4 regions of the Actinoplanes friuliensis DSM 7358 genome follow, and region 3 is predicted to be linked to each of the others. Evidence: riboswitches for the same ligand, from Rfam matches in the RefSeq annotation. Region 3 holds a riboswitch; each other region holds the start of a gene.
The links. Region 3 has a riboswitch for cobalamin ahead of cobN (cobaltochelatase subunit CobN). Riboswitches for the same ligand answer to the same signal wherever they lie in the genome.

Region 1 (7,058 bases), 370 kb from region 3:
GCGTTATCGGAATGACCGTCAGATGGGGCTTCAGTGAACCGCAATCGAGCGCCGCGGCTCGGCGAGCGCCCAAGGGAATGGGCTGAGTCCGCCCGGGTGGTGTATCCCGATCGGATACGGCGATTCTGCGCGGACGCAGTTGAGGGCGACCTCGCGGGTACCGCAGGCAGGATCAGTGGAGCCGCCTGCCCGAGCGAGCGGGGCGGGCGAGCACGGCGGGCAGGCGAGCGGGCGAGCGAGTGAGCGGGACGGGCGAGCACGCGGGCAGGCGGGCGAGCAGGGCGGGCGTGCAGGGCGGGCGAGCACGCGGGCGGGCAAGTAAGCGAGTAAGCGAGTGAGCGGGGCGGGCGAGCACGCGGGCGGGCGGGCGAGCGGGCGAGTAAGCGAGTGAGCGGGGCGAGCGAGCGGGCAGGCGGGCGAGCAGGGCGGGCAAGCACGCGGGGCGGGAGCGGGGCGGGGCGGGCGAGCGCCGAATCACACGACCTCAATGCGCCGCGCTCAACCCGGCGCACCGACACGGCGGGTGTCAGCTTCGGCCCTGGATTTGGCCTTCCGCCTACTCGACCACGCCTGCTCAGCCGCGCCTACGGACCACGGATGCCGGCTCGGCCGCCGCACCCCCGAGGCCATCGCCGCCCTGACCGCGCTGATGACCCGCGCGTGAGGCAGGCGCTGCCGCGGGTAGAGCTTGCGCAGCGCGGGGTATCGGCGGGCTGGTCAGGAGAGTGAGTCGGTCGCTTCGTCCGCCATGGCGTCGGGGTCGATCTGGTCGGCGAACTCCGCCGCTTCCTCGTCGCGGGCAGCCAGAGCGTCCTTCACTGCCCGGATTGCCACGCCGGCCGGATAACCCTTGCGGGCGAGCATGCCGACCAGGCGTCGGAACACCTGGTCGGGGGTGCCGCGCGCCGAACGCAGTTTGCGGTCGACCATGGCCCGGGCCGCTGTGGCCTCGGCGTCGTCGTCGAGGGTCTCCAGGGCCTCGGAGGCAATCTCGGAGTCGACGCCGTGCTGCCGAAGCTCGTTGGCAAGTGCCCGGCGGGCCAGACCGCGGCCCTGGTGCCGAGTGGACACCCACATGCGGGCGAAGGCTGCGTCGTCGATGATGCCGACCTCGTCGTACCGGTCGAGAACCTCGGCGATCACTTCCTCGGAGATCTCCTTGCGGGCGAGCGCCTTCGCCAGCTCCGCACGGGTGCGGGGCCGGACGGCCAGCTGCCGGAGGCAGATCTCACGGGCGATCTCGGATTCGGTACGCGGCGGCTCGGGCGGGCGATCCGCCGCCCGACCACGACGGCCTTTGCCTCTCCCCCGCGTGTCACCGCCCTGCGCGGCATCATCTGCAGCACGTCCGAAAGGGCTTTCGCCAGGTGAACGGCCTTCGAGCGAAGCAGCACTGAGGGGATAACGCCCGGAGGGACTTTCACCGGGTAGACGGCCCTCAAGCGAAGCAGCGCTGAGCGGATAACGCCCAGAAGAGCTTTCACCAGGTAGGCGACCCTCAAGCGAAGCGGCACTGAGCGGATAACGCCCAGAAGAGCTTTCACCAGGTGGAAGGCCCTCGAGCGAGGCAGCACTGAGTGGGTAGCGGCCCGATGGATTCTCGCCGAACGGATAGCCGTCACGGGTCGTGGCATCACGATCTGAGTGGTCGGGGCCGGCGAACACGCCGTCGTCTTGTGCGCTTTCACTCGCTGGACCGTCGTCAAAGAACTCGTCGCCGCGGCTTGCGGACCGGCGTCCACCTCGTCGGCCTTTGCCAGAGGTGCTGCGACCGCCGCCGGAACTGCCGCTCGAACCGAAAGCGGGGCCGAAAGCGCTGCTGCCGCCGCGACGCGAGCGTGAGCCACCGCCCTCCGAATCGGAGCGGCTCCCGCTGCTACCAAAAGCACTGCTCGAACCCGACCGGCTGCCACTGCTACCAAAAGCACCGCTCGAGCCCGACCGGCTGCCGCTGCTCCCGAAAGAGCCGGAGCGACTTCCGCTGGCACCGAAAGCGGCGCCGCCCGAACGGGAGCGACTGCCGCTGCTGCCGAAAGCGCCGCCACCGGCCGAGCCTGATCCGCTGCCACTTTCGCCGAAGGTGCCGCCGCGCACAGGTGAGTCGTCGTCGGCCGGGTCGGAGTAAGAGTCGGGGTCGGGGTCGGGGTCGGTGGGCGAGCTCCGGCTTCGGCGACCCGTTACGTTGCCGCGTTCCGGGTTGCCGGGCCGGAGCTCACCGTCCGGGGAACTTTCGTCATCGGGACGGGGTGGGATTGCGTCCCAGCCCCTGCCCGCGCGGGCGCCACGTCGGCCGGCCATCGGGCTCAGCCCTTCGCCGGAATGCGCGCAGGACCGCCCGCCAGTGCGGCGAACCGCACCGACGGACAGCTGTGCGGGTGGACAGGTGTGGAGTCACCCGGCCCGTGAAGGCCGGGTGCACCAGCGGATCGCCTCGTCGTCGGAGGTCGCATCGATCAGAAGTCGACCGGGGGCAGCTCCGGGCCGCCGGCGGCGTCGCCGGTGGTCTGGCCCACGCCGAGCTTCTCCAGGATCTTCTTCTCGATCTCGGCCGCGACGTCCGGGTTTTCCTTGAGGAACTCGCGGGCCTTTTCCTTGCCCTGGCCCAGCTGGTCACCGTCGTACGTGTACCAGGCGCCGGACTTGCGGACGATGCTCTGCTCGACGCCGACATCGATCAGCGAGCCCTCGCGAGAGATGCCCTTGCCGTACATGATGTCGAACTCGGCCTGCTTGAACGGCGCCGCGACCTTGTTCTTGACGACCTTGACGCGGGTGCGGTTACCGACGACGTCGGTGCCGTCCTTCAGGCTTTCGATGCGGCGCACGTCGAGACGCACCGACGAGTAGAACTTCAGCGCTCGGCCACCGGTCGTCGTCTCGGGCGAGCCGAACATGACGCCGATCTTCTCGCGGAGCTGGTTGATGAAGATGGCGGTCGTGCCGGAGTTGTTCAGGATGCCGGTGATCTTTCGCAGGGCCTGGCTCATGAGCCGGGCCTGCAGACCCACGTGGCTGTCGCCCATCTCGCCCTCGATCTCGGCACGCGGCACGAGCGCGGCCACCGAGTCGATGACGATGATGTCGAGCGCGCCGGAGCGGATCAGCATGTCCGCGATCTCGAGCGCCTGCTCACCGGTGTCCGGCTGGGACACCAGCAGGGCGTCGGTGTCGACACCGAGAGCCTGGGCGTAGTCGGGGTCGAGCGCGTGCTCCGCGTCGATGAAGGCGGCGATGCCGCCGTTGCGCTGGGCGTTGGCCACCGCGTGCAGGGCCACCGTCGTCTTACCGCTGGACTCCGGTCCGTAGACCTCGATGACGCGGCCGCGCGGCAGACCGCCGACGCCGAGCGCGATGTCGAGGGCAATGGACCCGGTGGGGATGACGGCCATCTGCGTGACGGGCCGTTCCCCGAGGCGCATCACCGAGCCCTTGCCGAACTGCTTGTCGATCTGCGCGAGAGCAAGGTCCAGCGCCTTGTCCCGATCAGGTCCTGCCACCATGTCCGCCACCCCTGCACTCGACTTACCAGGCGTCTTCGCCGAAGAGTTTCTGTTCATCACCACGCGGGTCACGCTAGACGTTGGGTCTGACAGAAAACGGCCGCCCGGCCGTGAGCTGTGGATGACCACGCCGCTGAGGACAATAGCCGAACACTTGTACTACAGACGAGTGACACGCCAGAACAAACGTACTAAAGAGGGGTCACTGCAGGCGGGAAGGCACCCGATCGGGGTACGCGGCCACCACTGCTCGCCAGATAGTCACCGTGTCCACACCCTGAGCGATGGATTCTTCAATGGTGCGTCCCTGGAGCGCCGAAAAACTCTGATCGGTAGCGAGGCTTCTCGCGTACGCGGGGCCGAACGCCTGCTCGAGGCGCCCCCAGAAGTCTGTCAACCGCACGGAAAAAGCGTACCCGCGGTCCAAGGGCGGCCCCGGATGCGCTCCACCCTGAGACGCACATCACTATTTGTGAATGACAGTCGATGTTCTCGACCAGCCGACTTGGGCGTCACTGACGGGTCCGCACGCCCGATTCGCGCGAATTATCGGGCAGGCCGGCAGGTACGACCCGGAGGTCGCACCTTTCTTCGCTCTGGCCGATCCTGGCGATCCGCGCTCCTGGGAGGACCTGGCTGAGCTCGCCGGTCCCGGCACGGAGATGTCGATCTCCGCCCGACCGCCCGAGGATGCCGGCTGGGAGATCCGCGGGACCAGTACCGCGTTCCAGCTCATCGATGGCAAGGTGCCGGCAGCACTCGACTCCGAAGCCATTGTCCTGACGGTCGCCGACGTTCCGGACATGATCGATCTGGTGAGCCGGACCGAGCCGGGGCCGTTCCGCCCCCGCACCATCGAGCTGGGCACCTATCTGGGCATCCGGCAGCACGGACGGCTTGTCGCCATGGCGGGCGAACGACTGCATCCGCCCGGCTGGACGGAGATCAGCGCGGTGTGCACCGATCCCGCCCATCGCGGCCGGGGGTATGCCGCCCGCTTGGTCAGGGCCCTGGCGGCGGCGATCTACGACCGTGGCGAGCGGCCGTTCCTGCACACCATGGCCACCAACACACCGGCGAACAGGCTTTTCACCTCGCTCGGTTTTGTCCGGCGCAAGGAGAACACCACTGTGTCGTTGCGCGTACCGGTCAAGAAAGAGCGGCTGCCGCGATCTTGAGATCGTCGACCAGGCCCTGGTAGGCGGTGTCCCGGTCGTCGGCCCGCAGGACCGCCGATGGGTGGATCGTGGCCAGCGCCTTGGACTCGGCCACGGGGAAGTCCTGCGGTCGCTGCGCCGAGGCAGGCCAGGGCAGCAGCTCGCCTCGGGACTTCGTCACCCGGAACGACGGTCCGAAGAGGGCCTTCGCCGCCGTCGCGCCGAGCGCCACGACCAGATCCGGCTTGAGCAGGGAAAATTCGGCGACCAGCCAGGGCCGGCACGCGGTGATGTGCGCGGGACCGGGAGTCTGGTGGATGCGCCGCTTGCCGCGGAGCTCAAAACGGAAGTGCTTGACGGTGTTGGTCAGGTAGATCGTCGACGGGTCGATGCCGGCGTCGCCGACCGCGTCGCGCAGCAGCCGGCCGGCCGGTCCGACGAACGGCAGTCCCTGCTGATCCTCGATGTCGCCGGGCTGCTCGCCGACAAAAACGAGGCGGGCGTGGGCAGCACCGCGGCCGAAGACCACCTGGGTCGCGTCCTCGTAGAGCTCGCAGCCGCGGCATCCGGGCGCCGCGGATTTCAGCTCGTCGAGGGTGTGCGTATCGGCGGGGACGAACTCCTGAGCCCCCGGCGGGGCTTGTGTTGTTGCCATGGACACGTTTCTACCCCCATCCGCCCGGTCCACGCGTGAGTCCTCACCTGAACGAGCACGATTCGACACGCCGACACGACATGTGGGGTTGCGCGTTTCGAGTCGCACCTAGATATGGTGTTGCTGCAGCTGGTTCGGACGTCCCGACGGGACGTCCGAGGCAAGAGGGAACCCGGTGGAAAACCGGGACTGCCCCGCAGCGGTGAGTGGGAACGACCGCCGTCAACAGCACTGGGCCCCGGCCTGGGAAGCGACGGCCAGTAGGAGACCGGAGATCGGTCAGGCCCGCGAGTCCGAAGACCTGCCAGCGCACCGCACGCTTCCGCGTGCGGTGGTCCGAGGCCGCGTGGGACGGCCGACGCCACTGAGGTGTACGCGCTCGACATCGGCGTGTCCACCGGCGTCCTCCTGCGCGCCCGGAGACCACTTCGGAACGGGCTCGCGAGGAGAGAGTGTTCATGACGGTCACGCAGGAGAAGACTGCGTCCGAACCGGGCGTACCCGAGCAACGCAAACATGCGATGCAGGTTCGCAAGCGCAACGGCGACACCGAGTCGGTGGATGTCAACAAGATCGTCAAAGCGGTCGAGCGCTGGGTCGCCGACCTCGACGAGGTCGACCCGCTGCGGGTGGCGACCAAGACGATCAGCGGTCTCTACGACGGCGCAACCACGGCTGAGCTCGACAAACTGTCGATCCAGACGGCGGCGGAGCTGATCGGCGAGGAGCCGCAGTATTCGCGGCTGGCGGCGCGGCTGCTGGCGGCCTTCGTCGACAAGGAGGTCCGCGGTCAGGGCATCGCGAGCTTCAGCCAGTCCATCGCCCGCGGCCGTGCGGAAGGGCTTATCGGCGACGAGACCGCTGCTTTTGTCGCGAAGAACGCCCGCAAGCTCGACGACGCCGTCGACCTGACCGGTGACCTGCGGTTCGAGTATTTCGGCCTGCGGACCGTCGCCGACCGCTATCTGCTGCGGCACCCCGAGACGCGCCTGGTCGTGGAGACACCGCAGTACTGGCTGCTGCGGGTCGCCTGCGGCCTGTCCACGTCGGCGGGCGAGGCCATCGCGTTCTACCGGCTGATGTCGTCGCTGGCCTATCTGCCCAGCTCGCCGACGTTGTTCAACTCGGGCACGCGGCACACGCAGATGTCGTCGTGCTTCCTGGTGGACTCGCCGAAGGACGAGCTGGACTCGATCTACGAGCGGTACCAGCAGGTGGCGCGGCTGTCGAAATTTGCCGGCGGTATCGGCATCTCCTGGTCGCGGGTGCGCGGTCGCGGCGCCCTGATCCGCGGCACCAACGGCCAGTCCAACGGCATCGTGCCCTTCCTGCGGACGCTCGACTCCAGCGTCGCGGCGGTCAACCAGGGCGGACGTCGCAAGGGTGCGGCCTGCGTCTACCTCGAGCCGTGGCACCCCGACATCGAGGAATTCCTCGAACTGCGTGACAACACGGGAGAGGACGCCCGCCGCACCCACAACCTGAACCTGGCCAACTGGATCCCGGACGAGTTCATGCGCCGGGTCGAGGCCGACGAGATGTGGTCGCTGGTCGACCCGAGCGACGCCCCCGACCTGCCGGACCTTTACGGCGAGGAGTTCGAGCAGGCCTACCGGATCGCGGAGAAGAAGGCGGTCAAAACCGTCAAGGCCCGTGACCTGTACGGCCGGATGATGCGCACACTCGCGCAGACCGGCAACGGCTGGATGACCTTCAAAGACCCGTCGAACCGCCTCTCCAACCAGA
Region 2 (7,058 bases), 2.3 Mb from region 3:
CGCGACTGCATGCCTGTCAGGTCCAGCGCGGCCAGCACCTCGTCGACCGCGGCCAGGTCGGAGGCGGACTCCCGGCCCAGCGCCGGGATGTAGGGCGTACGCCCGAGCAGCACATAGTCGAGCACCAGCATCCCGACCGGCACCACCGGCGTCTGGGCTACGGTCGCAACCGTGCGGGCACGTTCGCGGCGGGAAAGCTGGTTGATCGTGGTGCCGCCCAGGCTGATCTCGCCGCTGAAGCGCAGCAGCCCACCGATGGCCCGCAGCGCGGTGGATTTGCCCGCACCGTTCGGCCCGATGATCGTGACCCACTCACCCTCGGCGACGTCGAGGTCAACACCGTCGACGATCACCGAGCCACCGAGTTCGACCCGCAGACCACGGACGCGGATCACGAGACCCGGCTCTTCCGCAGCACGATCGCAAAGAACGGCGCTCCGAAAAACGCCGTCACCACACCGATCGGAATCTCCGCCGGACTCGCCACCGTCCGCGCGAACAGATCCGTCAACGCCAGGAACGCCCCGCCGAACAGCACCGACAGCGGCAGGATCGACCGGTAGCTCGGCCCCGCCAGCAGCCGCAACGTGTGCGGCACGATGATGCCGACAAACCCGATCAGCCCCGAGACCGACACGGCCGCCGCAGTCCCCAGCGAAGCCGCGACGATCAGCAGGTAACGGCTGCGCTGAGGGTGCAGCCCGAGACTCGTCGCCTCCTCGTCCCCCACGGTCAGCACGTCAAGCTCGCGGCGCTGCGAGAGCACGATCGCACCGGTCACCGCCGCGTAGGGCAGCAGGAGCAGCACGTCATGCCAGCCCGCGGTGGCGAGCCGGCCGAGCAGCCAGGAATACACCTCACGCAGCGATTCCACATTTTGCTGCATGAGGTAGGTCTGCGCGGCGGCCAGAAAGGCGGACACCGCCACCCCGGCCAGGATGAGCGTCGCGGGACTCCGCGCCCGGCCGCCGGCCCCACCGAGCAGCCAGGTCAGCGCAACAGCAACGATCGCACCCACAAAAGCGGCCAGCGGAACACTCACCGGCAGGTTCGCGGTCGCGTCACCCGCCGCGTTCCGAAAGGCGATCACCGCCGTGACCCCGAGCCCAGCCCCCGCCGCCACCCCGAGCAGATGCGGATCGGCGAGGGGATTGCGGAAAACGCCCTGGTACGCCGCCCCGGCCAGCGCCAGCATGGCCCCGACCAGCAGCCCGAGAACCACCCGCGGCAGACGCAGCTCGGTGATGATCGCGATTTCCCGCTCGTTGAGCCCGCTGTGAATCCGCACCCCCGGCACAAGATTCAGCAGCTCAGCCGCAACCCCGGCAGGCGGCAACGTGACCGGCCCGAAGGCAATCCCGGCGACCAGCGTCACCACCAAAGCCACAACCCCACCGACCAACCACCCGACCCGGAGCCCCGCCGGCCGCGCTCCCCGCACAGAGGACCGACCACCACCATCCAGAAGCCGGTCGACCTCAGAAAAGGAATCAGCCTGCGCAGCCAGGTGACCTCCGGCCAAGCCACTGAACCCAGGTGAAGAATCACCAGCCCCGGCCGAGCGACCGATCCCGTGTGACGAGTCATCCTGCCCAGACCCGCCGACCCCAGTTGAGCCATCGACCCCTGGCAAGGCAGTGCTTTCCGCGGGCTGATCGGTCGGGGGTGACCGGTCAGCCTGCGGTGCGGAATCGGCCGGCCGGGGCCGGTCGGTCACGCCGGGACCTTGGACACCGCATCGGCGACCGACTGCACCAGGTCCACCACGCGCGGGCCCCAGCGCGAAGCAATGTCGTCGTCCAGCGACACGATCTGGTCTTTCTGCACGGCGGTGACCGCCGACCAGCCCTTGCGGGCCTTGACGGTGGCGGGTGACTGCTGGCAGCACTTGGTGTCGGCCAGGAAGATCAGGTCGGGGTTGGCCTTGATCAGGGCTTCCGGCGACAGCTGCGGGTAACCGCCCTTGGAGCCGTCGGCGTCGGACGGGTCAGCGACGTTCTCCAGGCTGAACAGCCCCAGAACCGAGCCGATGAAGGTCTTCGACGTCGCGGTGTAGAGCGCCGGGTCCAGCTCGTAGTAATACGTGAGCTTGGACGGGCGGGCCGGTACGCCCTTGACGATCTTGTCGATCTGGGTGCGCATGCGGTCGGTCAGGGCTGTTGCTTCGGTCTGGTGACCGGTCAGGCGGCCGAGCTCGTCGATCTCGCGGTAGGTGTCGTCGAGGACCTTGGCCGCCGGGACGAGCAGGACCGGGATCTTGAGTTTGCCCAGCTGGTCGACGATTTTGTTGAGGTCGTCGGTGGCCACGACCAGGTCGGGGTTCTTGGCCGCGATAGCTTCGGCATTGGGCTTGAATCCGGACAGGTCGGTCTTCGGCGCGTCGGCCGGGTAGGTCGACTGGTCGTCGACCGCCACCACCTGCGGGCCGGCGCCGATGGCGAACAGCATTTCGGTCGCGCTCGGGCCGAGCGACACGATGCGCTCGGGTCGCTGGGCCAGCGTCACGCCGCCGGCCGTCACCGGATAGGCCGCGCTGCCACTCGACGGCGCAGCGCTGGGAGGCTCTTCCGAGCCGCAACCGCTGAGCAGCAAGGCAGCCGTCGCAACGACTGCCGTCAACATCCTTTTCATGCTGGTCCTCCTGTCGGCCGAGGCTGTGGTGCTTCGCCGACCGGAGATGTCACCGGCCCGCGAGGCGCCCCTCCCCGGGAGCGCTGAATCGCGACCGACGCGCAGGCGACCTGGCTTCACCCCGGGCACGGCGGGGCTCACAGTTGCGGGACAGCGCCGGAATCCCACCGGCTTCGCTGCGACGCGGTCCCATCGAAACTAGCCCACCGGTCCGACAGAAAAACCGAAGACCCTCAAGGTCCAATTCCGGTCGTAGCCGGGTGCGGGGTACGGACCGTCGCTCCCGCCGAGAAAGGGCTGCGTGAGTGGCCCGGCGCGTCAGGCCGTGACGTCGGTGCGCGGCAGGCTGGCGAGGACCATGGCCACGACCTGGTCGAACGTGGTATCGACGTCCTCACCCATGCCGAATCCGCCGTTGGCCTCGATGTCGGCGAAGCCGTGGGCTGTGACCCGCAGGCGCCGGGTGGCGTGGGTCGTCTCCGACTCGTCGAGACCGTACCCGCGCAGCACCGCGAAGAAGACGCCCAGCAGCGCGCCGCTCGCCTCCGCCAGGGCTTCATGGCGCAGCGGGTCGAACGGGATCAGGGCATAACGCCCGGGGTGCGTCACCACATAGGACCGGTATGCCTGCATCAGCGCTGCCACCGCGTCGTCGCGGCTGCGACCCATCACCACGGTCGAGAGGGTGGCGGTGACGTCGCGCAACACGCGCAGCGCCATGAGGTCGCGGAGGTCGGCCAGGCTGCCGACGTGCTTGTAGAGCGACGGCGCGGCAACACCGGCCCGGTCGGCGACGGCTGCAAGACTCAGGCCTTCGAGGCCCTTCTCGTCGACCAGGGTCAGCGCGACCGCGACCACCGCGTCGGCACTGAGACCAGCCCTAGGCACGTTGGCTACCATTCATAACCAGTAGGCTAACTCACATAGTTCAAGAACGCTGCTCCCCGCCCGCGGGCAGCTGCGGATCGCGCGTCACGAAGTTGGTGATGTTCGTCCGGAATTCGGAGAGCCATTCGGCCGTCTCGGCGTCGATCAGGTCCGCGACATCGGTGGTGAATTGCTCGATCAGGTCGAGGCCGATCTTGATGGTGGTGGCATCAGCGCCGAATGCGGCTTCCGCATTCGCAGCCGTCCAGGCAAAACGGAACGCCGCGAGCCGCCTTTCCAGTGCGCGGGCTGTGGTGATGTCGCGCATCCAGCCCGAGGACAGGCCGAAGAAGTGGTCGAAAGCCACACAGCCGGCCGCGAGCGCCAGCATGATGTAGCCCCAATTGGCGCTGCGATCAGCGGTGGCTGCCAGCAACGGCGCTATTCCGCCGACAACCGCGAAGAGGATGGCGAGGACCCGCAACGACCGCGATCCGACCCGCTTCACCGCCTTGTCGCGCAGATACCAGTCCCTCGCCTCGGACGCGGATTCCTCGGCCCAGACGCGCAGACGGTCCAATGTCGCCGCCGGATCCCGCCAATCCTCGACGGTCGGCACAGGCATCGCGGCCGGTTGCAGATCACGCTTGCGGCGGTTCCCCATGGCACACCACCTTTTCCGTCAGGGATTGACACGCGTCAACCTTACTCATGACTAGGCAGACACCTTGGCCACCTTCCGTGTACTGGCGCCTACTCTGCGCAAACCTTACGATCAATAGCACGGAAAGCGAATAGGCCAACTCGGAGGGTGACATGAGCCTCATCCTTCATCTCTCCGACCTTCACCTCTCCCCACCCGACGATCGCGAAACGGTCGGCGATCACAAGATCAATGTCATTCCCCTGCAAGACCGCGTACGCCGGACCGAGCTGATCCGGACGACTCTCCGTGAGCTCGGCCGTGCCCTCGCCAGTGGACGTCGCCCCCTCGACGCGGTCGTGATCAGCGGAGACGTGACCTACCAGGGGCGCGCCGACGGCTTCGACCTGCTGCCCCGCACCCTCGAGGAACTCGGCCCGGTCCTCCCCGACCCCGACAAGATCCTCGTGGTGCCGGGCAACCACGACGTCCGGTGGTATTCGGCGCCCTCCAGCGCGGAGCGCTACGAGCAGTTCCTCAGGCTCCGGACTCTCGGTTACCGCACACCGCTCCTCGAGGGGATCGACTTCAACCGGTACGGGGAGATGCCGAGTGCGCCCCCGCACCCGCCGACGGTGGTCGCCGAAGACGGCAGTTTTGTCCTCGTAGGGCTCAACACGGCCAATCACTGCGGCGTCGAGATGGAGACCACACCCGAGGTGCGGGCCGCCTACGCCGCGCTGGACAGCCGGGCCGGCACGGATCCCGACCTCAGGACTTTGCTGGACGACTGGAAGCTGCGCGGGCGTTTCGACATCGCCCGCCTGGGCCCTCACCAGCAGCGACACGCCTCGGACGCCCTCCGCGAGCTCGCACCCGAGGGCGCGGTCCGCATCGCCGTGATGCATCACCAGCTGCTGCCGATCAGCCCGGACGAGGAGGTCAAGCCGTTCGAGGCGCTGACCAACCTCGGCGAGGTGCGCGACTTCCTGGCCGGCAACAACATCGACCTGCTGCTGCACGGCCACAAGCACGTCGAGCACATCTACGCCGACCGCTACCGCCCCAGCTTGCGCGGCCTGAACAACGGCATCCGCAAACTACTCGTCTGCTCCGCCGGCACCGTCGGCCTGGGCCAGGCCTACGGCGGTGAGGTCGCGAAGCTGCTCACGATCGACGGCAAGCACCTCGCTGCCCGCCGCGTGACCGTCGAGAGTGTGCCCGCGACCCGCAACGGCATCCCGCTGATGGTGAGCGCGTTCCGCACTGAGTCGTACCGGATCGCCAACGACGAACCCGCCGAGACCGGCGAGATCACCGGGACCACCGCCCAGGACGTGCACGAGCAGCTCATCGACCTGTACGCGAAGGATCGCATCCAGCCGCGCTCGCCGCTCATCTGCCGATTCACCGACGGGCAGTCCGCGCTGAACCGGCCGGCGTCGTACCCGCCGCTGCCGCTCGGCCGGGCGAACGACGACGACTGGTTCGAGCGGATGACCGGTCTCTGGCAGCGGCACACGCCGATCCGGGGCATGCCGTTCAACCACGGCTCCCGCATCTACAACTACGGCGGCAACCGTGACCAGCTCGACGCCGCCGCCCAGACACTGTCGCGTGACCCGGCCAGCGGCAAGGCGCTCGTGGTCCTGCTCGAGCCGATGCGTGATCACCCCGACGGTACCGATCTGCGCTATCCCGCCTTCTGCCTGGCCCAGTTTGTCGTCGACGGCGACCGGCTCGACGTGGTCGCGTACTTCCGCAAGCAGGAGATGCGCTACTGGTGGGCGATCAACGTCGCCGAGCTGGCGATCCTTCAGGAACGCATGCTCGAGGAGCTGCGCGCCCTGGACGCCCAGTACGAGCCGGGCGAGATCACGACCGTCACGGCGATCCCGGTCGTGGCGGAGAAGGTCCCCCGCGTCGCCGTGCCGCGCATCGACCAGGTCGCTGACGAACAGCCCGGTGAGCTGGTGCGGCTCGCCCTGTCGGTGTGCGCCCGCGACTTCCCCGACCGCGACACGTTCGTCGACCAGTGGTCAGCGGTGGTCAACGACTGGCGGCCGGGCCTCACCGCCACCGTCGACGGCGATCCGGTCGCGACGTTCGGCCTCCAGGCCCTGGCCGAGGTGATCGAGAACGTCTCGCATGCCATCGGCACCGAGGACCGCGTCACGGAGATCATCAGCTGCTTGAAACAGATGCATCAGCAGAACGTCAGCTTCGCCACCAAGATGCAGAGCAGAAACAACTACAAACGTACGCACGAAGAATGGCGCCGGGAGGTGCAGCCGCTCGTCACCCGGCTGCTGGCGACCGTGAACCGCATCCTGAAGAGTCCCGATCACCCGCACCTCGTACAGGGGCCGCAGGACCGGACCGCCTAGCCGAACACCTCTTCGGACAGGCGTTCATTGGCGACCGTCGAGAGTTTGATCCCGAAGATGAAGATGTCGGGGACGCCGTCGTGGACAAATTCCTCGCGCTGTGTGCCCTCGGACGCGTCGAGCAGCTTTTCGACGAGCTTGGTGAGATGCAGCGTGAAGTGCCGAAGCTGAGAATATTTCGGCAGTCCCGCCACGTCGGCGTGATAGGTCGCGTCGTGGCGGAGCTGGGCCCGCTGCAGGTCGAGCAGGGTTTTGCTCGCCCGGACCGCACCACCGCCGTCGAAGCCGACACCGTGCAGCGGGTGACGGGACTCCAACGTGTCCAGTCGTTCCGCATAACGCTGCTGCAGATTGACGCCGAACGCGCCCGACAGCCGCCGGGCCATCTCCCGCAGGTCGGCGGCGGCGCTCAGCAGGGTGACGCGGTCGACCTGTTCGTTGTGCTCGGCGCGATCACAATGCCTGGCCAGCCCGCCCGCGATGCGGATCAGAACCGGCAACTCTGCCTGGAGCGCCAAATCGCCATTGAC
Region 3 (7,058 bases):
CGGCGGAGCTGGACGCCGGCGATATCGACCCCCTGAACGTGATCGCGGTCGTTTGCTCGGGTGGCTCCGAGCCGAGGCCGCTCGTGCCGGGGCTGCCGGACGACGTCTACGAAAGCGACGGGCAGCTCACCAAACGTGAGGTCCGGGCGGTCACACTGGCGATTCTCGGGCCGCAGCCGGGGGAGCTGCTCTGGGACGTCGGCGCCGGTTCGGGCAGCATCGCGATCGAGTGGATGCGCGCGCACCGGGACTGCCGGGCGATCGCGGTCGAGTCCGATCCTGTACGTGCCGGACGCATCCGGAGGAACGCGGGCGCTCTGGGCGTACCGAAGCTGACGGTTGTGGAGGGACGCGCGCCCGCAGCCTTGGACGGCCTGGCCGGGCCGGACGTGGTTTTTGTCGGCGGCGGCGTGACGCGCGAGGGTGTGGTCGAGGCGGCCTGGGCCGCGCTGCCGAGCGGCGGGCGACTGGTCGCGAACGCGGTGACGCTGGAGTCGGAGGCCGCGCTGGCGGCCCGATATGCCGAACTGGGCGGTGAAATGACCCGGATCGCCGTCAACCGGGCGTCGCCCATCGGCGGTTTTACGGGATGGAGAGCGATGATGCCGGTGACGATCTGGTCGGTGAGCAAGCCGTGACGGTGCACTTCATCGGTGCGGGGCCGGGCGCCGCGGACCTCATCACGGTGCGGGGCCAGCGGCTGATCGGGTCGTCGCCGGTGTGTCTCTACGCCGGGAGTCTCGTTCCGGCGGAGCTGCTGACGTTCTGCCCACCCGGCGCGCGGCTGGTCGACACCGCCGGGCTCGACCTCGACCAGATCCTCGCCGAGATGGTCACGGCCGAGAAGGCCGGTCACGACGTGGCGCGGCTGCACTCCGGGGATCCGTCGGTGTTCAGCGCGGTCGCCGAGCAGATGCGGCGCCTCGACGAGGCCGGGATCGGGTACGACGTGACGCCCGGCGTGCCCGCATTTGCCGCCGCGGCGGCCTCGCTGGGCCGGGAGTTCACCGTGCCCGGGGTCGCACAGACGGTGATCCTGACGAGGACGGCCGAGCGGGCCACGGCGATGCCGCCGGGCGAGGACCTCGCCACGCTCGGCGCGAGCCGGTCGACGATGGTCCTGCACCTCGCCGTGCAACGGATCGACGCGGTGGTCGCGGAGCTGGTGCCGAATTACGGCGTGGACTGCCCGGTCGCCGTCGTGGCGCGGGCGAGCCGGGAGGACGAGCTGATCGTTCGCGGCACGCTGGCCGACATCGCCGCGAAGGTGACCGCCGCGGGCATCAAACGAACCGCGGTGATCGTCGTCGGTGCGGCGCTGACCGCCACCGCGTTCCCGGACAGCCACCTCTACTCGACGGAACGCTGCCGGCCGTGAAAGTCCTGGTCCTCGGGGGTACGACCGAGGGGCGGGCACTGGCCACGGCCGCCGTGGACAACTTCGAGGTGATCAGCTCGCTGGCCGGGCGCACGAGCACACCGCTGCTTCCCGCCGGCCGCGTACGGATCGGTGGTTTCGGGGGTGCCGCCGGACTGGCCTCCTTTGTGCGCGCCGAGGCGATCGACGCGATCGTGGATGCGACACATCCGTTCGCGGCGGTGATGACCGGCAACGCCGTCGCGGCGGCGCGGGAGACTGGCGTGCCGCTGCTCGTGCTGCGCCGGCCCGGCTGGACCGAGCAGCCCGGCGACCGCTGGCTGCGGGTGCCGGCGCTCGACGCGGCCGCCGCGCTGCTGCCGTCGCTGGGGGAGCGGGTGTTTCTGACCACCGGGCGGCAGAGCATCGCGGCCTTCGCCGGGGTCGACGAGTGCTGGTTTCTGTCGCGGTCGGTCGAGCCCCCGGAAGCGCCCCTGCCGCGGCGCCTCGAGGTGCTGCTCGACCGCGGCCCGTTCACCACCGGCAGCGAGGGTGCCCTGCTCGACCGGCACCGGATCGACGTCCTGGTCACCAAGGACAGCGGCGGCAGCACCGCAAAGCTCGACGCCGCCCGCGACCGCGGCATTCCCGTCGTCGTGCAGGACCGCCCACCTCTTCCGTCCGGTGCTGTTGTTGAAACCGTGGACGCCGCCCTCGACTGGCTCAGGCGGGGTAGTGACGAGGTGTGTACACCTGGGTAGAGCCGTCGCCGCGGGTCGTCATGCGGGTCTGGCTCGAGCCCACGATCAGCAAGCAGCGCATGTCGACCGTCGCCGGATCGAGCTCGCCCAGCGTCGTAACCAGGATCGACTCCTCGGGCCCGCCCACGTCCCGGCCGACAACCACCGGGGTCTGCGGCGTGCGGTGCTCGAGCAGGAGCTCACGGGCCTTGACCAGCTGTTCCTTGCGGCTCCGGGAAGCCGGGTTGTAGATGGCGATGACCAGGTCGGCGCTCGCCGCGGCGGTCAACCGGCCGGCGATGACCTCCCACGGCTTGAGCCGGTCGGAGAGCGACATGATGCAGAAGTCGTGCCCGAGCGGCGCACCCGCGCGACTGGCCACGGCCTGCGCCGCGGTCAGACCCGGCACCACCCGGACCGGAACGTCCTTCCACTGCGGGTCCTCACTGACCTCCAGCACCGCGGCGGCCATCGCGAACACCCCGGGGTCGCCCGACGAGACCACCGCGACACGACGGCCGCGCTTGGCCAGGTCGAGCGCAAACGCCGCCCGCTCGGCCTCGACGCGGTTGTCCGACGGGTGTTTCCGCCGGTGCGGGCTGTCCGGAACCCGGTCCACATAAGGCCCATAACCGACCACGTCATCAGCCTCGGCCAGTGCAGCCTGCGCCTCGGGAGTCAGCCACTCCTGCCCAGCCGGCCCCAGTCCGACGACCGTCACCTCGCCTCGGCCGTCCTGCGACACCGGCGTTTCAGTCGGAGCGGCTGTGCCGGTCAGAGCGGCCTTGCTCGGCAGCAGGGCCAGGGAGAAGTAGGGGACCGTCGACGGGTCGATGTCCGCGACCTTGCCGGAGCGCTCGCGATCGGTGGTCGCCCGCTCGACGTACCAGGCGTCGTCGAGGCGACCGGCCTGCTCCAGCGCGTCCCGGACGCCGGGGAAGGTGCGGCCCAGCTTCATGATGGCCGCGGAGTCGGTGCCGGCCAGTCGCGCTGCGAGCTCTGCTGGTGGCAGGGTGCCGGGCAGGACGGTCAGGGTCTCGTCGCGTTCCATCAGCGGGCGGCCGAGCACCGCCGATGCGGCACTCACCGAAGTAACGCCGGGCACGACCACGGCCTCGTAGCGGTCGGCGAGCCGTTTGTGCATGTGCATGTAGGAGCCGTAGAAGAACGGGTCACCCTCGGCCAGGACCACCACGTCACGGCCCGCGTCCAGATGGGCGGCCAGCCGCTCGGCGCTCTCGGCGTAGAACTCGTCGATCGCGCCCTGGTATCCGCCCGGGTGGTCGGTCGTCTCGGTGGTGACGGGATAGATCAGCGGCTCCTCGATCTGACCCTCACGCAGGTAGGACTCCGCGATGGCCCGCGCATTGCTGCGTCCGTGGCGCGCCGCGTGGTACGCGATCACGTCCGCCGCGCCGATCAGCCGCGCCGCCTTGACGGTGACCAGCTCCGGGTCGCCCGGACCGAGCCCGACCCCGAACAGCCGACCCGCCATGCTACTCCTCCTCCGAGGCGAGGGCGTTGACCGCCGCCGCCGTCATCGCACTGCCACCACGCCGTCCGCGCACGACCAGGAACTCCAGGTCGGAGGCGGCCAGGGCGTCCTTCGACTCGGCCGCGCCGATGAAGCCGACCGGGATGCCCAGCACCGCCGCCGGTCGTGGTGCACCCGCTTCGATCATCTCCAGCAGCCGGAACAGGGCCGTCGGCGCGTTGCCGATCGCAACCACCGCGCCGGCGAGGCGGTCGCCCCACAGGTCGAGCGCTGCGGCGCTGCGGGTGTTGCCGAGCTGCGCCGCGAGGGCGGGCACCGTCGGGTCGCGCAGCGTACAGACGACCTCGTTGCCGGCCGGCAGTCGCTTGCGGGTGACCCCGGAGGCGACCATCTCGGCGTCGCAGAAGATCGGCGCGCCACCGAGCAGCGCCTTGCGTGCCGCGGTCACCACACCCGCGCTGTAGGCGATGTCGGGGACCAGGTCGACCATCCCGCACGCGTGGATCATCCGGACCGCGACCCTCGCCACGTCGGCCGGCAACCCCGACAGGTCGGCTTCCTCCCGGATCGTGGCGAACGACCGCCGGTAGATCTCCGCGCCGTCGTGCACGTACTCCATCTCAGCCCTTCCTCGCGGCGCCGACCAGCGCGCCCACTGCACCTGCCGGTGCGGAGCCGCTGAACTCCGGCGACCGCACCTCGTATCCCGTCCCGGTGGCCTCGACCCGCACGTGCGGCCCGGCCGGGCTCCCGCAACCGCGCTCACAACCGACCCAATGCACGGGCAGGCCCTCGCCCGCGGTGGTCGCGGCATCGGCGTCCGCGCGCACGTCGGCCAGCGATTTCGCGCAGCCCGGCCGCCCGGCGCAGGCGCTCACACCCACCCAGCGCGAGCCCGCCGACACCTCCAGCCCGGCGTCCCGCAGCGCTTCCACCCAGCCCTCGACCTCGGACGCGGGCAGATCGGGCACGACGATCCCGCGCCACGGCGTCACGACCAGGGCCGCGGCCCCCGACAAAACCTTCATCTGTACGGCGGTGAGGCGCCCCAGCGGCACCAGCGCACCGACGGCCCGGCGCCCGTCCGGCTGGGCGATGGCCCCGATCGGCTCGCGCACCGGCGGCCGAGTGAGGCGAACACGCTCACCCAGGCTCCGGCCCAGCGTGGCGGCAGTGCGTGCGGCGACCCGGGCCGGGCCGTCCGTCAGCTCCCGCACCCGCCAAGCCACACGATCCGCCCCTTGCTGCTGGGCGGTGCGCTCGTCCAGGAATGCGTGGGCGGCCGCCAGCAGCGCCGGGATCACCTCGCCGGTCGGCACCCGCAGGCCGGCGTCGGTGCCCGCGAAGAGGATCGCCACGTCGCCCTGATCGGGGAGCGGCAGCGCTGCCACGTCAGCCGGGAACGCCACGTCCCCCGCGCCGCTGTCGAGCGCAAAAAGGAACCTTCCGGGCAGCGACGCGAGCCGGGGATCCGCGCACAGCGCCTGGTCCAGTCCGGCCACGTCCGGGCCGCCGGCCAGTGGGGACGCGGCTATGTTGCGTACCAGCTCGTGGGTGTCGGAGGGCAGGAGGCCCGCCGAGCGCAGGCGGGCCGCGAGCTGGTCCACCGGAACGTCTTCGAGGGCTCTGAGCTGGAGATTGGCCCGGCTGGTCAGCTCGGCGTGGCCGTCACCCCACTGCTGGGCCAGGACCCGCAGCGCCGCCAGCTGCGCACCGGTCAGCCGCCCACCCGGCAGGCGGACGCGCGCCAGCGGCCCGTCGGCTGCGGCGTGCAACCGCAGGGCGCCCGGGCAGGCGTCCGCATCGGCACGTGGTGATGGCTGAGGCACGGCCCGGATACTACGGATCGGGCCCGACACTTTCCCGGCGACGGTCGGCATCGTCACACCGGCCACCCCGCCTTGACGTCACCCTCACCGGTCGCAAGAGTGGGAGTCCACGTGCGGCGACGCCGCGGAGGAAGCCGGTGCGAGTCCGGCGCGGTCCCGCCACTGTCACAGGGTCCTGATAGACCTTGCAGCCAGGAACTCCGGTCGCCGTGAATTCCTTCGACCCGGGGCGCGGACCCCGAGGGGAGAGCCGTGTTTCTGCTGCTGTCGACGTCCGACACCGACCTGCTGAGCGCCCGTGCCAGCGGCGCCGATTACCGCCTGGCCAATCCGGCCCGCACCGCGGTCGCCGACCTGCCCGCCCTGCTCGACGGGGCCGAGCTGGTCGTCGTCCGCATCCTCGGCGGGCGCCGGGCCTGGGAGGAGGGCCTCGACGCGCTGCTCGCCGGGCCTGTCCCGGTGGTGGTCCTCGGTGGCGAGCAGGCCCCCGACGCCGACCTGATGAAGCTGTCGACCGTGCCCGCGGGGGTGGCGGCCGAGGCGCACGGCTACCTGGCCTACGGCGGCGCGGACAATCTGGCGGCGCTGCACGACTTCCTCTCCGACACGATCCTCCTGACCGGTCACGGGTTCGCCGCGCCCGTGCCCGCGCCCGACTGGGGTCTGCTGCCGCGCGATGCCGCCGACACCACGGGCCCGACGGTCGCGGTGCTCTACTACCGCGCGCACCACATGGCCGGAAACACGAACTTTGTCGAGGCCCTCTGCCAGGCCCTCGAGGCCAAGGGCGCACGGCCACTGCCGATCTTCACGGCCTCCCTGCGTACGGCGTCACCCGAGCTGCTCGCCGAGCTGCGCAAGGCGGACGCCCTGGTCGTGACCGTGCTCGCCGCCGGTGGCACCAAGCCCGCGACCGTGTCCGCCGGTGGCGACGACGAGGCGTGGGACGTCGGCGTGCTCGCCGACCTCGACGTGCCGATCCTGCAGGGCCTGTGCCTGACCAGCAGCCGCGCCGCGTGGGAGGCCAGCGACGACGGTCTGTCCCCGCTGGACGCGGCGACGCAGGTGGCGATCCCCGAGTTCGACGGCCGGATCATCACCGTGCCGTTCTCGTTCAAGGAGATCGACCCCGACGGGCTCTCCGTCTACGTGCCGGATCCCGAGCGTGCCGCACGGGTCGCCGGCATCGCCGTCGCCCACGCCCGGCTGCGGCACATCCCGCCGGCCGAGCGGCGGATCGTGGTCATGCTCTCCGCGTACCCGACCAAGCATTCGAGGATCGGTAATGCCGTCGGGCTCGACACTCCGGTCTCGACGGTCCGCCTGCTCCAGGCCATGCAGGAGCGCGGTTACCAGGTCGGGGAGTTTCCGGGAGTGGCCGAGAGTGACGGCGACAAGCTCATCCACGCGCTGATCGCGGCCGGTGGTCAGGACCCGGACTGGCTGACCGAGGACCAGCTCGCCGGCAACCCGGTCCGCATCTCCGGCGACTCGTACCGTTCGTGGTTCGCGACGCTGCCGGCCGACCTGCGCGAGTCGATGGAGCAGCACTGGGGGCAGGCGCCCGGTGAGCTCTACGTCGACCAGGACGACATCGTGCTCGCCGCCCTGCGCGGTGAGAACGTCGTCGTGATGGT
Region 4 (7,058 bases), 1.6 Mb from region 3:
GCCATCCTGGACGCGGCGGCCCGGCTCTTCGTCGACCCGGGTTACGCGGCCACCCCGCTCACCACCGTGGCCGCCGAGGCCGGCGTGTCGGTACAGACGCTCTACGCCGTCTTCGGCACCAAGCGGCAGCTGCTGTCCGACCTGATCGACGTCACCGTCGCGGGGGACGACACGCCTGTGGCCGTACCCGACAGGCCTTTCACGGCGGAGATCCGGGCGCTGACCGGGGCCCGGGAGAAGCTCGGCCGGTTTGCGCGGCACCTCACCGAGACCCATGCGCGGCAGGCGCAGGTCATGCTCGCGCTGGCCGGTGCGGCCACCGCCGACGCCGACGCCGCGGCCATCTGGCGCAAGAACCTCGACGACCGGCGGCACGGCATGACGATGTTCGCCGCGGACCTGGCCGCGACCGGTGAGCTGCGACCCGAGCTGAGCGCCGGCGAGGTCACCGACGTGCTCTGGCTGGCCCAGGACGTGCGCAACTACGACTGGCTGGTCCGCGAACGCGGCTGGCCGGCCGAACGCTTCCAGCAGTGGTACGTCGACAGCGTCGCCGGCGCGGTCCTCGTCAGGCCGTAGCCGCCTGCGCGACCAGCCGGCGGGCGATCCCCGGGTCGGCCGCCCAGTGCAGGTGCAGGTAGGACGCCTGCAACGTCGGCGTGGCGAAGCCTTCCGGGTCGGCTCCACGCCAGGCCCAGGCCGCTCCCCCGGCCGGTTCCAGCAGCAGGCCCGACCGCGGGTGGACGGTCGTGCGGTGGAACTCGTGCCCGGTGATGCGCGAGCCCGCGCGGTAGAGCGGACTGTCGGTCAGGGCGACCGCATCGCGGTAACCGAGGGTCAGGGTCGGCGTCATGGCGGCATCCGCGTCGAGGACACCACACATCGGGGCGTCGTCCAGGGTGCGGCAGAGCCACAGCAGGCCCGCACACTCGGCCACGATCGGCAGGCCCACCGCGGCCAGGGAGGCGACGGCGAGGCGGAGCGGCTCGTTGGCCGAGAGCTCCGCGGCGTACACCTCGGGGAAGCCTCCGCCGACGACCAGGGCACGGGTGCCGTCCGGCAGCTTCTCGTCGCGGAGCGGGTCCACGGTCACGACTTCCGCTCCCGCTCCGGCGAGGAGTTCGGCCGTTTCCGCGTACGCGAAGGTGAAAGCCGGACCACCCGCGATCGCAACGATCGGACGGCCCGGCACCGGGTCGGGGGCGATCGGGGTCCACGGTGTCACCGGCAGCGACGGCGCGGAACGGGCCACGGCGAGCACGGCGTCGAGGTCCACCGAGGCCGTGACCAGCGACGCGAGGGCGGACACCGAGGCGAGGGCCTCGGATCGGCGTTCGGCGGCGGGGACCAACCCGAGGTGGCGGGAGGGGGCGGCCACCGCGTCGGCGCGGCGCATCGCCCCCAGGACCGGGGTGCCGACCTCCTCGCAGGCCTCGCGGAGGATCGCCTCGTGACGGTCCGACCCGACCCGGTTGAGGATGACACCGGCCAGGCGCACCGAACCGAAGCTGCGGAAGCCGTGCACCAGCGCGGCCACCGACCGGCCCTGCGCAGCGGCGTCGACCACGAGGATGACCGGCGCGTCGAGCAGACCGGCGACGTGGGCGGTCGAGCCGGTGTCACCCGCCCCGGTACGCCCGTCGTAGAGGCCCATCACACCCTCGACCACCGCCAGGTCGGTGCCGGCCGAACCGTGCGCGAACAGCGGGCCGATCAGCTCCTCGCCGACCATGACCGGGTCGAGGTTGCGGCCCGGGCGGCCCGCCGCGAGCGAGTGGTAACCCGGGTCGATGTAGTCCGGCCCGACCTTGAACGGCGCGACCTTCAGACCCCGGGCGGCAAAGGCGGCCAGCAGCCCGGTGGCCACCGTGGTCTTCCCGTGTCCCGACGCCGGCGCTGCGATGACAACACGCGGGATGCTCACCATTCGATGCCCTGCTGACCCTTGCGACCCGCGTCCATCGGATGCTTGACCTTCGTCATCTCGGTGACCAGATCGGCCGCGGCGAGCAGATCCGGGTGCGCGTCCCGGCCGGTGATCACCACGTGCTGGGTGCCGGGCCGGTCGGCGAGGGTCGCGACGACGTCCGCGACGTCGACCCAGCCCCACTTCATCGGGTACGTGAACTCGTCGAGCACGTAGAACCGGTGCGTCTCGGCGGCCAGGTCCCGCTTGATCTGCGCCCAGCCCTCGGCGGCCTCGGCGGCGTGGTCCCGCTCGGTGCCCGCCCGCTGGATCCAGGACCAGCCCTCACCCATCTTGTGCCAGGCGACGGTCGCGCCGCCGGTCTGGCCCAGGGCCTTGAGGGCGGCCTCCTCGCCGACACGCCACTTCTCGGACTTCACGAACTGGAAGACCCCGATCGGCCAGCCCGCACTCCACGCACGCAACGCCATCCCGAACGCGGCCGTCGACTTGCCCTTGCCGTGTCCGGTGTGGACAGCCAGCACGGCCTGGCGCCGCCGCTGCCGGGTGGTGAGCCCGTCCTGCGGCACGGTGGTGACCTGTCCCTGCGGCATCAGGCTGCCTTCCTCATCGGTGCGGTGCGGTGCATTTGCAGCATCAGGCAGCCTTCCCGATCGGTGTGTTGCCCGCGGCCAGGGCGTCGAGCGGCATCACGTCCGCTTCGAGTGCGGCGGCGAGGCGACGGGCCAGACCCAGCCGGATCGGCCCCGACTCACAATCGACCACCACCGCGGCCACGCCGGCCAGGGCCGGCGCGACCAGTGCCGGATCGGGCCCGCTGGTAGCCCGCCCGTCGGTGACGACGATCAGCAGCGGGCGACGGCGAGGATCCCGCCGCCGCTCGATCGCGATGGTCGCGGCCGCGGCCCGCAGCCCGGCGGCGAGGGGGGTACGCCCACCGGTCCGCAGACTCGCGAGCCGCAGCACCCCCACCTCGTGACTGGACGTGGGCGGCAGCACCTGCTCCGCCGTCCGGCCCCGGAAAGTGATCATCCCGACGCGGTCCCGCCGCTGATAGGCGTCGCGCAGCAACGAGAGCACAGCCGTCTTCACGACGGTCATCCGCTTGCGCGCCGCCATCGAACCGGAGGCGTCGACGACAAAAAGCACCAGGTTGGCCTCACGCCCGACGTGCACGGCCTCCCGCAGATCCCGCGGCTGCACCACCTGCGCGCCCGCCGTCAGCGCCCCACGGTGAATGGCGGCGCGGAGGGTCGCGGGGAGGTGAGGTGCTCCGGCGAGCTTGCCGCGCGGAATGCGGGAGCCGACCACACGGCCCCGCCGGGCGAAAGCCGGTGACCGACGACCGGCGTGACCGCCCTCGCCACGGGCGGCGATCCGCAGAGCCCGCGGGCGGTAGGCGGCACCGGCCTGGACCGCCGCGGCACCCCCGGACGCTTGCCCCTCTTTCGGGGTGCCGTCACTCGATCGGGAGTCGTCGCCACGCTCGGAGGCGTTACTGCTGTCCGGGCTGCTGCTGCCGTCCGGGCCGTTGCCGCTGTCCGGGCCGCTGCTGTCCGGGCCGCTGCTGTTCGGGCCTCCGCTGCTTTGCGGGCGGTTGCTGCTGTCCGGGGTCCCGTTGCTGTCGGGGCCACCGCCGGAGTCGGGGCCGTTGTCGTCCGGGCCGCCCGACGGCGGCTGCGGGTCGTCGTCCGGATCGTCGTCCATGCCGGCCTGGTCGAGGGCTTCTTCGAGGCGCTCCTCGTCCGTACCGGGCGGGTCGAGCGGGTCCTTGCGGCGCCGGTGCGGCAGAGCCAGGCGGGCCGCGTCACGGATGTCGTCGGCGGTGACCCGGTCGCGTCCGTGCCAGGCCGCCAGTGCCACCGCACAGCGGGCGACCACGATGTCCGCGCGCATCCCGTCGACCCCGTAGGCCAGGCAGACCCGGGCGATGCGGTCCAGCTCGGTGTCGGGCAGCAGCACCGACGGCACCGCCTCACGAGCCGCCAGGATCCGCGCAGCCAGCGCGGTCTCGTCAGCCGCGAACCGCGCCGCAAAAGCATCCGGCCCCGCCTCGTACGCCAGCCGCCGCCGCACCACCTCGGCCCGCAACTTGGCATCCCGCGGCGCCGACACGGTGACAACGAGGCCGAACCGGTCGACGAGCTGCGGCCGAGGCTCACCCTCTTCGGGGTTCATCGTCCCCACCAGCAGGAACCGCGCCGCATGCTTGACCGACACACCGTCCCGCTCGACGTGGGCACGCCCCATGGCGGCCGCGTCCAGCAGCAGGTCCACCAGGTGATCCGGCAGCAGATTGACCTCGTCGACATACAGCGCACCCCGGTGCGCGGCGGCGAGCAGACCCGGCTCGTAAGCCTTCACCCCGTCGGCCAGCGCCCGCTGAATGTCCAGCGTCCCGACCACCCGATCCTCGGTGGCCCCGACCGGCAACTCGACCAGCGTCGCCGGCCGATGCCCGTGCGGCGCCCCCGGCTCGTGCGGCCCATCAGGACACCCCGGGTCGGGCGCGGCAGGATCACAGGCGAACCGGCACCCCCGCACCACATCAACCTCGGGAAGCAACGAAGCCAGCGCCCGGACCACGGTCGACTTCGCCGTGCCCTTCTCCCCACGCACGAGCACCCCGCCGACAGCGGGCGAAACAGCAGTCAACAACAGCGCAAGCCGCAAATCGTCAAGTCCGACGACAGCAGAGAACGGGTACGGCGTCACGCCCGGTCCTTTCCGCGGGTCCGCGCCCACGTGCAGAAGGTGCGAGCGGCCGGAGTCTCCTGACTTCCAGGGGCGTGAACCCCCGGTCACAGTGGCGGGACCGTCCCGGTCTCCCACCGGGTTCCTCCACTGCCGCTCGCGAGCCACTCTTTCTCACCCCCACCACCCCGTCAACGTGGGGGTGGGGATACTCACGACTTCGGCCGGCCGCTACTGATGACGATCAAAATCTTGAAGGTCATGTCGTAGGTCCGTGCCGGGTACAGACCGTCGCTCCCGCCGTTTGCCGGCTCCGTGCTCCCAGACCAGCCCCGAACCCCGGCCGCTCGCTCGCCCGGGTCCGCCATCAGCGCAGAGCAACCGGGCCCGACAGACCCAGCCGACGTTCGCGGCTGCCGCCCAGCGGCCGGCATCAGCCCTGTCTGCCGATGCCACCCGCTCAGAAAGACCCGACCGGTCAGCAACCAACCGGCGCCGCGGACCGGTCGAGGGTGAGGCAAGGCGGTCGCACGGACCAACCGCGCCCGCAAGCGAGGCCTGGCAGGCGGGCGCGCAGCGGTGGTTGGGCGGCCAGGCAGTGGTCGTGGGTCAGGTGGGGTTGGGGACGGCTTTTTCGGTGCCGGGGAGGGGTTCGGGGGCGATCTTGTCGAGTTCGGTGAGGACGTCGGTGACGGCGAGGGCTGAGCGTTCGACCAGGGGGCGGAGGCGGCGGTAGAGGGCGGCGTCCGACTCGTCCGGGCGGGTGTGGTCGTTGATGCCGATCATGGCTGCGGCCTGGTCCAGGTCCGGGAGTTCGCCGAGGGCGTGGCGGGCGAGGAGGCAGGCGCCCAGGGCTGTGCCTTCCGGGGTTTCGGCGACGGCTACGGGGAGGTCGAGGGCTGAGGCGAGGATGCCGACCCAGAGTTCCGAGGCCACCGCGCCGCCGGTGGCGCGGACCTCGGTCATGGCGATGCCCTCGTCGGCGAAGGTGTCGCGGACCAGGGCCAGTTGCTGGCAGACGCCTTCGACGGCGGCTCGGACGAGGTGGGCGCGGCCGTGTTCGCGGCGGAGGCCCAGGTAGGCGCCGCGCATGCCGCCGCGCCACCAGGGGGCTCGTTCGCCGAGGAGGTACGGGAGGCAGAGGAGGCCTTCGCTGCCGGCGGCGATCTCGGCGGCTTCGACGAGGAGGGCGGCGTCGCGGACGTCGGCGTCCTCGCCCTCGGCGGCCGGGCGGTCGAAGCTGCCGGCGAAGGTCTCCCCGGCCCAGCGGACCACCGACCCGGCGTTGTTGATCGCGCCGCCGACGACCCAGTGTTCCTCGGTGAGGGCGTAGCAGAACAAGCGGCCGGCATTGTCCGCGGTGGGGCCGTTGACGATCGTGCGCAGGGCGCCGCTGGTGCCGAGGGAGACAGCCGCGACGCCCGCGGGGGTGGCGCCGACGCCGAGGTTGGCGAGGGGGCCGTCGGCCGCGCCGATGATCAGGGGGATTTCCGGGGGCAGGCCGGCGGCGGAGGCCACCTCGGGGCGCAGGCGCAGCCGGTGGGTGGTCGGGACGACCTCGGCGAGCTGGTTCTCGCGGACGCCGGTCAGTGACAGGGCCTCGGGGTCCCAGTGGCGTTCGTGGATGTCGTACATGCCGGTGCCGGAGGCCAGGGACAGGTCGAGGAGGAAACCCTCGGCGGCGAGTCCGGCCAGGACCACTTCCTTGACGCCGCCCCAGCGCGGGGTGTCGCGCACCTTCGCCGGGTCGTTCGCGTTCCACCAGGTCAGCTTGGCGAGGGGTGACATCGGGTGGACCGGGGTGCCCGTCCTGGCCTGGAGGCCTTTGGCACGACCGGCGGCGTTGATCTCGTCGGCCTGGCCGGAGGCGCGGTTGTCGGCCCAGGTGATCAGGGGGCCGAGCGGGGCGCCGTTCGCGTCCATCGGGGCGAGGCCGTGCAGGAAGGCGCTCAGGCCGATGGCGATGACCCGGTCGCCCTGTGCGGCGGACTCCTTGGCCACCGTGACGAGGGCTTCGATCGCCGCGTCGCGGAGCTTGTCCGGGTCGAGTTCGGCCTGGCCCGGCCCGGGGACCGAGAGGGGATAGTGCACGCTCGTCATGGCCCGGACCTCACCGGCGGGGCCGGCGGCGATCGCTTTTGTCGCGGTGGTTCCGGTGTCGATGCCGATGACGACGTCCATGCAGACCCTCCCTGGTCGATGACGGCCGGTGGGCCACTGGAGAATCACCCTAACCGCGCAACGGCACCAGCACCGGGCGCGCACCCGCCCGGGTCACTTCGACCTCGCGGGCAGCGTCCGGCAGCAGCGCCGCGTCACCCGTGACCGGCAGCCAGCCACCGGCCCGGGTCCGGTAACGCAGAGTCGCGTTGCCGGCCGCGACCACCACACCTTGCCTGTCGGGAAGCCGCACCTGCAGGGTCAGGGCCGCGCCGGG

Region 1: it holds a riboswitch for cobalamin, as region 3 does, so the genes downstream of both, AFR_RS35855 (ribonucleoside-diphosphate reductase subunit alpha) here and cobN (cobaltochelatase subunit CobN) in region 3, are expected to answer to the same signal.
Region 2: it holds a riboswitch for cobalamin, as region 3 does, so the genes downstream of both, AFR_RS01565 (ABC transporter substrate-binding protein) here and cobN (cobaltochelatase subunit CobN) in region 3, are expected to answer to the same signal.
Region 4: it holds a riboswitch for cobalamin, as region 3 does, so the genes downstream of both, AFR_RS27055 (VWA domain-containing protein) here and cobN (cobaltochelatase subunit CobN) in region 3, are expected to answer to the same signal.

The regions. Positions count from the first base shown of each region.
Region 1 is NC_022657.1:7,781,412-7,788,469, forward strand. Features, by position in the region: partial or broken gene AFR_RS35830 (regulatory protein RecX) at 718-1,293, opposite strand; gene recA (recombinase RecA) at 2,454-3,500, opposite strand; gene AFR_RS35840 (DUF3046 domain-containing protein) at 3,703-3,903, opposite strand; gene AFR_RS35845 (GNAT family N-acetyltransferase) at 3,977-4,678, shown strand; gene AFR_RS35850 (UdgX family uracil-DNA binding protein) at 4,650-5,312, opposite strand; cobalamin riboswitch at 5,426-5,634, shown strand; gene AFR_RS35855 (ribonucleoside-diphosphate reductase subunit alpha) at 5,771-7,058, shown strand, end outside.
Region 2 is NC_022657.1:315,414-322,471, reverse strand. Features, by position in the region: gene AFR_RS01575 (ABC transporter ATP-binding protein) at 1-392, opposite strand, end outside; gene AFR_RS01570 (FecCD family ABC transporter permease) at 392-1,465, opposite strand; gene AFR_RS01565 (ABC transporter substrate-binding protein) at 1,714-2,631, opposite strand; cobalamin riboswitch at 2,715-2,853, opposite strand; gene AFR_RS01560 (TetR/AcrR family transcriptional regulator) at 2,950-3,519, opposite strand; gene AFR_RS01555 (SLATT domain-containing protein) at 3,560-4,162, opposite strand; gene AFR_RS01550 (metallophosphoesterase family protein) at 4,315-6,528, shown strand; gene AFR_RS01545 (hypothetical protein) at 6,525-7,058, opposite strand, start outside.
Region 3 is NC_022657.1:7,410,813-7,417,870, reverse strand. Features, by position in the region: gene AFR_RS34155 (bifunctional cobalt-precorrin-7 (C(5))-methyltransferase/cobalt-precorrin-6B (C(15))-methyltransferase) at 1-638, shown strand, start outside; gene cobM (precorrin-4 C(11)-methyltransferase) at 590-1,378, shown strand; gene AFR_RS34145 (cobalt-precorrin-6A reductase) at 1,375-2,118, shown strand; gene AFR_RS34140 (precorrin-2 C(20)-methyltransferase) at 2,081-3,592, opposite strand; gene AFR_RS34135 (precorrin-8X methylmutase) at 3,594-4,211, opposite strand; gene AFR_RS34130 (ferredoxin-like domain-containing protein) at 4,213-5,421, opposite strand; cobalamin riboswitch at 5,493-5,640, shown strand; gene cobN (cobaltochelatase subunit CobN) at 5,674-7,058, shown strand, end outside.
Region 4 is NC_022657.1:5,832,327-5,839,384, forward strand. Features, by position in the region: gene AFR_RS27040 (TetR/AcrR family transcriptional regulator) at 1-579, shown strand, start outside; gene AFR_RS27045 (cobyrinic acid a,c-diamide synthase CobB) at 569-1,927, opposite strand; gene cobO (cob(I)yrinic acid a,c-diamide adenosyltransferase) at 1,921-2,520, opposite strand; gene AFR_RS27055 (VWA domain-containing protein) at 2,564-4,642, opposite strand; cobalamin riboswitch at 4,674-4,804, opposite strand; gene AFR_RS27060 (gluconokinase) at 5,231-6,802, opposite strand; gene AFR_RS27065 (hypothetical protein) at 6,852-7,058, opposite strand, start outside.